DNA from 4 places in the Planococcus faecalis genome. Region 1 is predicted to be linked to each of the others. Evidence: riboswitches for the same ligand, from Rfam matches in the RefSeq annotation. Region 1 holds a riboswitch; each other region holds the start of a gene.

The links. A riboswitch is a leader RNA that binds a small molecule or an ion and turns the genes downstream of it on or off. The one in region 1 is predicted to bind thiamine pyrophosphate.
Region 2: it holds a riboswitch for thiamine pyrophosphate, as region 1 does, so the genes downstream of both, AJGP001_RS09085 (YkoF family thiamine/hydroxymethylpyrimidine-binding protein) here and AJGP001_RS09780 (3-oxoacyl-ACP reductase) in region 1, are expected to answer to the same signal.
Region 3: it holds a riboswitch for thiamine pyrophosphate, as region 1 does, so the genes downstream of both, thiT (energy-coupled thiamine transporter ThiT) here and AJGP001_RS09780 (3-oxoacyl-ACP reductase) in region 1, are expected to answer to the same signal.
Region 4: it holds a riboswitch for thiamine pyrophosphate, as region 1 does, so the genes downstream of both, tenA (thiaminase II) here and AJGP001_RS09780 (3-oxoacyl-ACP reductase) in region 1, are expected to answer to the same signal.

The regions. Positions count from the first base shown of each region.
Region 1 covers NZ_CP019401.1:1,955,624-1,958,780, reverse strand. Annotated here, with positions in the region: gene AJGP001_RS09785 (hypothetical protein) at 1-434, opposite strand, end outside; TPP riboswitch at 828-928, shown strand; gene AJGP001_RS09780 (3-oxoacyl-ACP reductase) at 1,077-1,829, shown strand; gene AJGP001_RS09775 (LLM class flavin-dependent oxidoreductase) at 1,908-3,157, shown strand, end outside.
Region 2 covers NZ_CP019401.1:1,824,571-1,827,727, reverse strand. Annotated here, with positions in the region: gene AJGP001_RS09095 (ABC transporter ATP-binding protein) at 1-528, opposite strand, end outside; gene AJGP001_RS09090 (ECF transporter S component) at 521-1,102, opposite strand; gene AJGP001_RS09085 (YkoF family thiamine/hydroxymethylpyrimidine-binding protein) at 1,104-1,694, opposite strand; TPP riboswitch at 1,786-1,891, opposite strand; gene AJGP001_RS09080 (hypothetical protein) at 2,865-3,157, shown strand, end outside.
Region 3 covers NZ_CP019401.1:978,341-981,497, reverse strand. Annotated here, with positions in the region: gene AJGP001_RS04755 (TspO/MBR family protein) at 1-63, shown strand, start outside; gene map (type I methionyl aminopeptidase) at 171-923, opposite strand; gene thiT (energy-coupled thiamine transporter ThiT) at 1,058-1,633, opposite strand; TPP riboswitch at 1,730-1,827, opposite strand; gene AJGP001_RS04740 (M20 family metallopeptidase) at 1,976-3,049, shown strand; gene AJGP001_RS17470 (hypothetical protein) at 3,115-3,157, shown strand, end outside.
Region 4 covers NZ_CP019401.1:3,131,321-3,134,477, reverse strand. Annotated here, with positions in the region: gene rlmN (dual-specificity RNA methyltransferase RlmN) at 1-790, shown strand, start outside; gene AJGP001_RS15560 (hypothetical protein) at 1,000-1,557, shown strand; TPP riboswitch at 1,679-1,782, shown strand; gene tenA (thiaminase II) at 1,910-2,593, shown strand; gene thiM (hydroxyethylthiazole kinase) at 2,595-3,157, shown strand, end outside.

The sequences.
Region 1 (3,157 bases):
TCAATGTGTTGGGGATCTATCCCATTTTCCAATAGAACTTCAGCATTATCTCCATTTTCCTTACCCCAGAAACTTAATTGTTTGATAGCTGATTCAGTTACTTTATACTCGTAGACTATCATCGGCTCGTTATTAAAAATTACATGCAAAAATTTAATTTTCTTTATTTCGTAATCATCTGTATCGAAAATCTCCCAAGACTCGCCATTAAATGTATTAGTTAAGTGAGTATCTAATTGCTGAATAGCCTCGTTTGTTTGATTCTCCACTATAATCAGGCGGGTGGAGTAAAAAATGATTGAGCCTATTAAAATAAAACCTGCTGCTATTAAAATAAGGATTTTTAACGGTTTTCTCAAAAAAAGGGCTACTACACTTAGTAACGCCGTCACAACTAGAATAAAGCTTATTTCGATTATTGTGGTTGGCTGCATCTATTTCTCCTCATTCCAATTCTATTATTTAATTAAATATAACAGCTAAATTGTTTATTAGTTATAATAATTCGAAAACATAAACTCAAAAAAATTTTAGCGATCGAATGTAACTTAATCCTAATTAAGTTATATTCATTTCCTTGATTCTACTGGCTTTACGAGGAAATCATTCCGAACTAATTTCATAAGAAAAAATGATACATTCAGAATACTGTTCTGTAAGGTTTAAAACTTGAATCTCAAAAGATGTAGGTTTACATATCGCAGCTTATCGGAAAAAGAGAAGCTGCATCAAAAGCTTATCGTCGGAAATATGATGAGTTATTCTACTTGACGGTTGCAGCTTGACATAAAATTCTAAAGACTATACATTGTTGAAGACAACTTAAATATATTCACTAGGGGTGTTATTTAACTGAGATGAGTGTTTACTCAAACCCTTTGAACCTGAACTAGTTAACACTAGCGTAGGAAAGTGTAGGCTCTAATACATACTAGAAGACTGATGATGTCTTATTTTTACTATGTAGTTATCTGTATTTACGCAACTTTCCTATTAGGAAGGTTGCGTATTTTTTTGTTTTTCTATCATTTTATTATTTGAGTTTCAGCAAGATTAAAAATATAGGAGTGGATATGATGAGTAGAACAGTATTGGTAACAGGCAGTAGTAGAGGTTTAGGAGCTTCTATTGTAAAGGTATTGGCACAACAAGGATTTAAAGTAGTTATCAACTACTATAAAAGCGAAAGCGCTGCTGCTGAGCTCGTTTCTGAGATCGGTAAAGAGAATGCTATTGCAATTCGTGCAGATGTCACGAATCGTAAAGAAGTAGACGTATTGGTAAAGAAAGCGACGGAGTATTTTGGTCGAATAGATGTCGTAGTTAACAACGCATTAGTAGACTTTAAATTTGATCCAACCAAACAGAAGTCCTTTACAGAACTAACTTGGGATGATTATCAAAAACAGCTAAATGGTACGTTAAAGGCTGCATTCAATGTAGTTCAAAGTGTTATACCTCAATTTATTGAACGACAAAATGGAGGCATCATAAGTATTGGTACGAATTTATACCAGAATCCTGTCGTGCCTTACCACGAATATACAACAGCTAAGGCAGGGTTAATTGGTTTTACCCGTAATATCGCTTCCGAATTAGGACAATATGGTATAAGGGCGAATGTGGTTTCGGGTGGATTATTAAAAACGACGGATGCCAGTGCTGTTACAACGCCAGAAGTATTCGATTTCATCGCTCAATCGACGCCATTGAAAAAGGTGACGACACCTGAAGATGTAGCCAATATGGTCGCATATTTATGTTCAAAAAATGCGGATGGTATTACGGGTCAGAATTTCATAGTAGATGGCGGTTTGACAATGAATTAACAATTCAAATTGCCAAAGAAAATTTAAAAAAACGGAGATGCAAAACCGTTCATTATGATGTATTTTGAGGTGAAATAAATGGCGAAAACTAAAGGTAAACAACTTCACTTAGGTGTTTTGCTGTATGGATGTGGACATCATCAAGCTGCTTGGTTAATGCCTGACTCAAGCGTCGAGCGCATTGGTGATATTTCCTATTATCAATCCTTAGCACAGGTAGCTGAAAAAGGTTACTTTGATGCTGTGTTTTTTGCTGACAATCAATCATTTCCAGCTAACGATTCTAATGAAATGCCGGCATTTTGGTTTGATCCCATAGTCAATTTGACAGCAATTTCTCAAGTGACAAATCATGTGGGATTAGTCACAACCATTTCAAGTACTTTTTCTAATCCTTTCACAGCTTCACGACAGCTATTAAGTTTAGACCACATTACCAAAGGTCGTGTTGGTTGGAATCTTGTTACGTCAATGAGGGATTGGGAAGCACTAAATCATAGTATGGAAGAGTTACCTGCTCGTGATAAACGTTATGAGAAGGCTGATGAATTCGCTACTTTAATGAATAAGCTATTTCTATCATGGGATAGTAATGAGTTTCTTCATGATCGAGCAGAAAAACAGTTAATCAACCCTTTAAACATACAACCTGTCAATCATAAAGGTACCTATTTTAAAGTGGCAGGTCCTTCCACTACGCCAAAAAGTCCGCAAGGCAAACCAGTAGCCATGCAAGCTGGGGCCTCTAAACAAGGCATTGAGTTAGCTGCGAAATATGCGGATGCAGTCTACTCAGTGTCTTGGAATTTAAACCAAGCGAAAAAGTTCCGTGACAAATTGGCTGAACAAGCTAAAAGAAATGAAGACGGCAATCGACACATTAAAATATTCCCAGGCTTAGTAACGTATGTTGGCCGTACTCATGAAGAAGCGCTAGCCAAAAAAGCAGCATTGGATGAAAAATTACCTATTGAAACTGCTTTAAAACAATTGAGTCTCTTTATTCAACAAGATTGTTCTAGTTGGGAAATCGATAAAAAAGTACCTCAATTACCCCCGGTAGAAGAATTTACGGGTCCAGTTGGACGTTACGAAACAATACTGGAAATTATTAATGATACTCAACCTACAGTGAAAGAACTATTAGGATATCTCAATGCAGGCGGTGGTCATTTCACGCTGATTGGCACCCCAAAAGAAATCGTAGACCAGATGGCGGTCTGGCTTGAAGCGGGTATGGCAGATGGATTTAATCTCATGCCACCTACATTACCCGGTAGTTTAGAAGACTTCGTTGAACTAATTGTCCCTGAAATGCAAAAAAGAGA
Region 2 (3,157 bases), 130 kb from region 1:
CAAGTGAGAAAGCGGTTCATCTAGCAATAACACTTCCGGGTCCATGATTAGCGCACAAGCAGTTGCAACTCGTTGTTTTGTACCACCTGACAACGACTGAATGACGGTTTTTCTTAGATAGGTCAGGTCCGTCAATTCTAAAACCGCGGTAATGCGAATGTCCATGTCTTCAAAAGGTGTATGCAAGTTTTCTAATGTAAACGCCAGTTCTTCTTCAACGGTAGGCATGCAAAACTGTGAATCAGGATCTTGAAAAACTGTTGCAACGCGGTGATTGATTTCTCCAGGGGCATAATCACTAGCTGGTTTTCCAAATAGGCGAATTTCACCGTCAATTGAGCCATCGCAGTTGTCAGGATACAAGCGATTTAGTATATACAAAAGCGTGCTTTTACCGCAACCACTGGGCCCAGAAATGACTAGCTTTTCGCCTCGACAAACCGAGAATGAAAGATTTTCTAAGGTTTTTTTAGAGTCTTCAGGAAAGTGAAACGACACTCTATTTAAAGAGAAAATCTCTTCAGGCATTGATATCACCTTTTTTCGTTCGAGCAATGGCGTAACCGCGGAGTGATCCGGTCGCAAGTAAAGCGTCTCCGATATACTTTCCACCAATACCCGCAATTATTGCCCCACTAAGAACGCGAATCGTAAACATTAACGCGACGAATGATGGATCCAGTGCTGCATAACCAGAAATGAAGTAGCCGTAAACAAAGCTGAAAACAGCTGATCCGATTCCTGCAAGCATAAGCACCAAAATAGTGAAATGCTTATAACCGGTTAATGCAAATGCCGCTTCAGCACCGAGCCCTTGAATAACACCAGATAAAATGAGACGCGGGCCGACAGCATTGCCAATTAGGACTTCAATTGCCGCAGCCATCGTTTCAGAAAGAAAGGCAGCACCCGGCTTGCGGATAATATACATGCAGATTATTGATACAATAAACCAAATACCGAACATCCATTCATAAGCAAGTGGTCCAATTATAGCTGCCCAAATATTCGCTGCGTGAACAAACAATAAATAGACGATGCCGAAAACGACCGCAAATAACGACATCAATACCACTTCTTTTAATTTCCACGACTTCAACATATTATGCACCTCCATGAGACGAACTATTGATGCTCATGGATATGGTCATGACCAAATGGCGATGTTTATCAGAGCGGGCATTGGTGAATGCTTCTTCATAAAAATCGAATACCTCATGAATATCGCCATGAATACCACTTGCGTAATGCATGGAATCGTTGAAAACGCCTTGATGTTTAGCGCGCTCGACTTCACGGTAAATTACTGTCATGTAATCTGGATTGTTCATCGGGTATAGCGCAAATTGTGAAGATACGTATTGTTGTGTATTGTCGGTATTTACTAGCACATCGTCTTTTTCTAAATAGACATCACCTGACGAATCACCAGGACAACCAATTGAAAAAGTGCCGGACAGTGCGACATGTTCGCCTGTCTTTGCCGTATGCAAGGCTAGAACTTTAGCGACATTAAAGACGTGAACTTGCTTGCCTCGTATTACTGTAGAGACGTCGTCCGTATGCATCCAAACGTTCGATGTGTCGGTATCGTTTAACGCCCTTTTAATTACTTTGATAAAATCGCCAGTCATCGGATGCAGTGAAAAGCGAAATCCGACGATGGGGTTTGTGCCGCATTGCAGTGAGTCCATGAATAATTCCTCCTTAAAAATGTGCACAAAAAAGACCGCATCCGTGAAGATGCAGCCATAGTCTACAAATAATTAATAAAAGAAATTATTTCAGAAATGCGCCGCACTTCCTCACGCAGGTATTATCCTGATCGAGTTTTGAGGGATCGAAGCTTGCGCTTGCATCTCAGCCAAAGTGGGCACCCCTAGTGCAGAAAACGGTATGCGGTTTTTGTGTTCGGGTTGTTCCCGATGAGTTTAGTGTAGAGGAAGTGACTGAGGAAGTAAAGAGGGGATTTGGAGACAGTAGAAGTGGCGAGAGGGGTTGAGAAAGAGAGACAGGTGAAAGTCGCTCCGATCGCTTTGGGCATGGCTCTCGCACTAAGTCAGAAAAGAACACCTGTCTCAGTGCTTCGCCGAGCCCGTGACCGCGCCTCGCTTGGTGAGTTGACAGTAGGGGAGAAGTAAAGTTAGTTTTTTGTGATTTCTCATGAGCTTATAGTTTGTAATAGCTTGCGAAAATCCTTCAAAGCTTTTACGAATGTTTTTTGCAAATGAAATATCGGGCAACATCATACGTAGCTTTTCGATAGGATAGTATTAGTAAAAATGAAAATCACAAGATTACTTTGCTTAATACTTGTATAAAATGGAAGAACTGCACTGTGAAATGGAATTGGAATAAGACAAGCATCATTCTTCTATATTCTCATGAAAAGCTTATGAAGATGGACCTCCCCAAAGTGGAGTTGGCCTCGTATTGGTTTAAAGAATGGACAGCTGAATTAAACGGGAAATAGCCAGCAAAGACTGGTGTTTGAATGTAACTTAAGTGCAGTTAAGTTACATTCAAATTGGTCAGGAAGTAACGAGTTGGAACTTTTAAAAAGGAGTTTAGTAGCTTGAGAGAATTTTTGCATGAGCAATCAAATCGATTACAAGACAAGAATAGTAGCTTTACACTAGTGCCAAACAAAGAGAATGAGCTAGAGCATCAATTAAGCTGCTTTTTTAATATCTGAATGTAACTTAATGTGAATTATGTTACATTCACTTTCTTTTCTATGGCTCTTCAATAAGTCGCCGGTAGCCAATGTTTTTTCAGTTCGTCAAACGTTCCTTCACCCTAAAAAATGATATACTTTAAAAAAAGAAATAAATAATTTTATTTTAAAGTTAGGGGTGAAACTAATGAGTGGTATTATGCCGAAAAAAAGAGCGTCTGAACACGGACTGAAGCCCGGAAAAAAAGCAAAAAGACGGGTACGTGTTTCGCAGCAACGACAATTGAGCATCCCCAAAGATTTTTACCTGGCTCTTGGACTCACCGATGAAGCCGTCATGGAATTTACGGGGACAGAGATCATCATCCGGCCTGCCACATTCGAAGAAGTCGATTTCTCTGCAGATATTTTACAAGACTTAATCGCTCAAGGTCTTTCTGGGCAAGAGTTGTTGCAAGAATTCAAGAAAATCAAAGCCCG
Region 3 (3,157 bases), 980 kb from region 1:
TTGAGCGGCGTTATCTTAACCGGTATTTTGCTCATAAAAAAAAGAACGGCACCTACTCAATAAATCTGCGAGAGACTCGATTAGAGCGAGCTTGTCTGCAGATTTTTTGCATTCACATTCAACTAACATAAAAAAGAGATTCGGCTATTCCACCGAATCTCTTTTTTATGTTAGCTGTTTAGTTTAGTCAATAAAATCGGTTCACCTTTTGTTACCAATACAGTATGTTCGATTTGCGCGACCAATGATTGATCCGGTGTTATAAATGTCCAGCCATCACCTGACTCGATAATGTGCTCGGCTTTTTGAGAGATAAAGGGCTCTACTGCAAGTACCATGCCTTCTTTTAAAATCGTCGTCTCCCAAGCATCGTAATAATTTAAAATATGTTGGGGCGCTTCGTGAAGTGATTTACCAATGCCATGTCCAGTCAAGTTTTTGATGACGAACAATCCTTGCTCTTTCGCTTCACGTTCAACAGCCTTACCAATTTGGTTGAGTTTTGCACCGGCTTTGACTTTCGTCATCGCGCGGTCAAATGCCGAAGCGGCTGCTTCACAGATTTTTTCTTTTTCAGCATGTCCTTCGCCTACGACAAATGAAATTCCTGTATCAGAGAAGAATCCTTCATATGACCCCGAAACATCGATATTCACAATATCTCCATCTTGGATGACACGGCTACCTGGAATACCATGAGCCACTTCTTCGTTGACGCTGATACATGTATATCCAGGAAAATCATATTCTGATTTTGGACCGGAAACGCCACCCAGCTCCTCAAATAATTGACCGCCCAGTTCGTCGATTTCTTTTGTCGTGACTCCAGCTTTTGTGGCAGCTTTCATCGCTTCCCGAATTTCAGCCACCATTTGGCCAGCTTTTTTTAACATTTCAATCTCTTTTTCATTAGTTGCTATCATCAATGACCCTTCTTTCAAGCTTTTCTATTCAAGAATTATACCACAAAATTAAAAGGGATTCTCTTCTACAGGTCTAACTAGTCCTGAATCCAAAGATTGAAAAGAAGGCTGTCAAAAGACAGCCTTCTACCATTTCAAGCTTCTGCATCTACCAATTTCGGTGCAGCCGCAAAAAGTGCAGCACAGACAAAAGCAGCAAGCAAGAATACCGGTATCATGTAAGTTGCATTATAAATGACCGAATAGATGATCACATTGCCTTCAGCAAACATGCCGAAGAACAAAATACCTGTAATAACATGGACCAAGTAGCGCAACACAGAAGCGATTAGCACTCCCACTACTATAGCCGTTATCATTTTACCCGTTTGCTTAGCTTGCGCATGTTGCATATACTTTGCACGCATAATGCCTGCTACCCCAACAACTCCATACGCTAAAATATAATCCAGCAAGACCTGCATGACAACAAACCCAAACGATAATGGGGTGACAGAGATAAATCCAGAAACGATTTGCAGGAGCCCGACTAAAATCCCAGTTAGAATTCCGGCACCTGCACCTCTTCTAAAAGCAATTAAAACAATTGGAATCATTACCAAGCTGACCGAGCCGCCTTGTGGCATCCGGAAAGAAATGAAATCCAACACAAATCCAAGAGCCGCGAAAATTGCAATTTCTGTCATCAACAATACTTTTTTATTTCTCATGACTTCCTCCTTAGGTGTTGTGTACATCACCAGAAGGGTCGTGAATAAAACCATATTAAAAACGACGTCAGGACAGAGCCTGGCGTCGTTGTAAGAGCCGGTTTCCATCCACATCCCTGCGCAAGTGTTAACTTACAGGTTCAAAGGGTAAGAACAAATGTTCACTCTCAGCAAAAGCTCCCCTTGTGGTGTATACAACTATATTAACAGTCACCTGTATTGTACACAACGCTGTTCTTTTATGCAACATCGTTTTAAGATGATGTGATAGGGTAAAGATGAGAATAGTTACGATACTTGAAAGGTGGTGGAGGCAGCCGGGATATTAGGCTTGCCAAAAGGATGATTGAATTGTTAAAAGAATTGATAAAGATTCAAAGTGATACCAAAGAGGGTGCCAACAAAGCTCTTCTTTTCTGTGCCGATTGGCTAAAAACCAAAGGAGAATCCGTGAAGGTTCATGACAATAAAGGCTACTTGATGTTGACAGCTGTTAAAGGGCAAGGAGAAGAGACGATTGTCTGGAATGGTCACGTTGATGTAGTTCCGGGTCATAAAGAGCAATTTGTACCTGTTGAAGAAGGAGATCGACTTTATGGGCGAGGCGCTGCTGACATGAAAGCCGGAGTTGCAGCCATGATGCAGGCGTTTGTCGAACTCGACAGTTCCCTCGTAACTCGCGAAGTGCAGTTACATATTGTCACTGATGAAGAAATTGGCGGACGCCATACATCCAAGTGGCTCGTCGAACAAGGATTCCACGGTGATTTTGTCATTTGCGGAGAACCTACCGGATTAAAAGTCGGACTTCAATCTAAAGGGATTTTGAGAATGGATATGGTTTTTAAAGGCAAACCTGCTCATGGTAGTCGTCCATGGGAAGGAATTAACGCCATTGAATCTGCGATGAAATTCCATCTGGCCGTCGCCGATTTACCGTTCCGAAAAGAATCCACCGAATATTACGAGCAACCTTCTGTCAATCTGCCCATCATCAAAGCAGGAGAACGCTATAATGTCGTTCCTGAGGTTTGTGAAATGTCTTACGATATCCGTTTTATGCCAGGACAGCAAAAAGAAGAAATCGTTCGACAATTGGTGGACTTGGCTGAGACTTTGAACGTTACTATGGATTATAAAGCTTCGGGATCTACACCTCCTCTAACAACTACAAAAGACAATCCATTTATTCAAAGCTTGCAAAAAGCAATTACAGCTACTACACAACAACAAGCTGTTTTGTTTGGTCAGCACGGCGCAGCCGACACACGTTATTATGCAGCCGTAAACGGCGGTGAAGGTGCCATTGAATTTGGACCAAGTGGTGACGACTGGCATGGCAATGCGGAATATGTAACGATTTCAAGTGTTCACGCATACAAAAACATCTTGCTGGCACATGCGCAACTGACGTAAGAGGTTTGCATCATAGAGAACTCGGGAAAACAACAATCACTACGATTATGAATGGAGAGATTTAAATGGCAATTGGAAGACTACTGAAATCTGCAATCAAATATGGCC
Region 4 (3,157 bases), 1.2 Mb from region 1:
GCGTTTTAAATACGGAAATTCTGTTTGTGTAACCACACAAGTGGGTTGTAACATTGGCTGCAGTTTCTGTGCCAGCGGACTATTGAAAAAGAGCCGCGATTTAAACGCGGGCGAAATCGTTGAGCAAATTATGCAAGTGCAAGCGCATTTTGACACGCAGCAAAAAGAAGAACGTGTGAGTCACATCGTCGTAATGGGTATCGGTGAACCATTTGATAACTATACGAATTTGATGGGCTTCCTAAACATCGTTAATTCTCAAAAAGGTTTGGCTATCGGAGCTCGACACATCACCGTTTCAACAAGCGGTATCGTGCCAAAAATTTACGATTATGCAGATGAAGGCTTACAAGTAAACCTAGCAATTTCAATTCATGCACCGACTAATGAGTTGCGTACGCGTATTATGAAAATCAATAAAGCATATCCAATCGAGAAATTGATGGCTGCGATCGATTATTACCTAGAGAAATCCAACCGTCGCATCACGTTTGAGTATATTTTATTGCGTGACGTCAATGACCATGTAGAAGAAGCGCATCAATTAGCGAAATTGCTAGAAGATAAGCGTCACTTGTCATACGTGAACTTGATCCCGTACAATTCAGTTGATGAGCACGATCAATATCAACAAAGTACACCGGAAGCCATTAGTGCTTTCTACGACGCATTGAAGAAAAAAGGCATCAACTGTGGCGTACGTCACGAGCAAGGCGCCGATATCGATGCAGCTTGTGGACAGTTACGAAGCAAGCAAATCAAAAAAGAGAAAAAAGAAGTAACCGTTTAATAAGCAAAAACGTTCCTGATTTTCAGGAACGTTTTTTTATGCTGAAAACAAACTATTTTAAACAATGGTCTTTCAAAAAATACTTTTTTAGTAAATGAAACTTTCTGAACAATAAGAACGTATGAATCTTAGTAGCACGAGTAATTCATCCAATCGATTATTTTTAATCAAAAGTTTATAAATAATGGGTTAAGAAAGGAGGTGGGGGATTGAAGAAAGTTCTGTGTACAGTAATTTTGCTTGGAGCAGTCACCTTAGCTAGTTGTAGCGGCCTTTCAACACACGAAGATGATGAAGTAGCCGCTATTGTAAATAATCATGAAATTACAATAGGGGATTTACGATTTTTATATCCTGACGATAGCGCATTAGATTACTTGGATTCAGCAATAGCTGTAGAGTTGATCAAACAAGAGGTACAGGAAATGAACCTTGATATTTCTCCACATCTTACAGGAAAAACAACCTCAGAAGAATTTGAAAAACTTCCTCCAGTGAATACAAAAGATGAAGGTGGAAAGCAAGTGCGTGCGTATGCTATCGCTCAAGCTGAAAAACTAGATATGTCACCCGAAGAATTCCAAAAGCAATATGGTAAAAAAATTAATGAACAAAATGCTTATATCAATACGTATCTTGAGGAGAAACTAGGGGGAGGAAACGTTAATGATCTAACATGGATGGAGGAATTTGGGGAAGACTATAATAGGTTAGTAGAAAAATTAGTAGAGAAAAATAAAAATGACATTGACGTGTTTATTAATTAATGTTTTTGGAGAACACCATTTAGAAGTACACGTAGTTCTATACCAAACCAGCAAAAAGAATTGTATAAAGACTATAGAATTAGTAGAATCTATGATATAGTGATGTCGAAAACATAAATAAAAACACCACTAGGGGAGCCGGATATCGGCTGAGATGAGCATAAGCTCGGACCCTTTGAACCTGATCTGGATCATACCAGCGGAGGGAAGTGGCGGAACGTCTGCTATTTTCTTATCGACTGCATACGCCGCTTCCCTTTATTGGGAGCGGCGTTTTTATTTTGTGCAAGAAAATTGACCGTGCCTGTCAGAGCTAGGCACGGAAACTAGATACAGAAAAGGAGATAGGAAAATGACATTTTGTACAGAAGTGAGAAAAGAATGTAACAGTTTATGGCAAGCAAGTTTTGATCATCCGTTTGTAAAGGGAATTGAAGATGGGACATTACCAGTCGAGATATTCCGTTTTTATGTCATGCAAGACGCTTATTACTTATCCCATTTTGCTAAAATTCAGGCACTCGGTGCGTCTAAAGCGAAGGATATGGAAACGACGCAACGCTTTGCAATTCATGCGACACATACCAGTATAGCCGAGCTATCGTTACATGAATCATTTATGAAAATGTTAAGTGTTACGGAAAAAGACTGGTCCCAATTCGAACCTTCACCTACAGCATATGCGTACGTATCTCATATGTACCGCGCATCTGCAGGGGAATTGGCAGATGTATTAGCAGCCATATTGCCTTGTTACTGGTTGTATTACGAAATTGGTGAGCGATTGAAACATGCAAAACCGGATCATCCGATTTATGACCGGTGGATTGAGACTTACGGGTCCGAAGAATTTGGTGAACTGGTCAACGAACAAATTGAACGGATGAATCAGTTGTCAGAAGACTTGCCAGAAGCACGCCGTAAAGAATTAAAAGACCATTTCCGCAAAAGTAGTTATTATGAATTGAACTTTTGGGATCAAGCCTGGAGACAAGAATCCTGGTCTATAGAGCCAACTAAAAAAGTAGGTGTTTAACATGTTTCAACAAATAAAACAAAAAAATCCGTTGGTTCATTGCATCACAAACCACGTAGTATCGAATTTTCAAGCGAATGGTCTATTGGCAATAGGCGCTTCTCCAATCATGGGAGAAGCGCCTGAAGAAGTAGAGGAACTCGCTGGATTAGCACAGGCAGTGTCATTAAACATTGGAACTTTACACGCGGAGTCGCTGAAAAGTATGCTAATCGCTGGAAAAAAGGCAAACCAATTGGGCATCCCGGTTGTTTTAGATCCTGTTGGAGCAGGAGCAAGTAACTTCCGAATCCATGCTGTTCGAGAAATTTTAGAGACAGTTGACGTCAGCGTTCTTCGCTGCAATGCAGGAGAGCTCGCAGCTGTAGTGGGTAAAGAGTGGCAGTTTAAAGGTGTTGATGCCGGAGAGGGGCTTCTAGACGTTAAAGAGCTTGCTATGTCTACTGCGAAACAGTTGGGCTTGATTGTAGCGGTCACGGGCAAAATAGATTGTGTGACAGACGGAGACTGTGTTGATGAAATTCCTTTTGGAAGTCCGATTATGGCTTCGATTACAGGAACAGG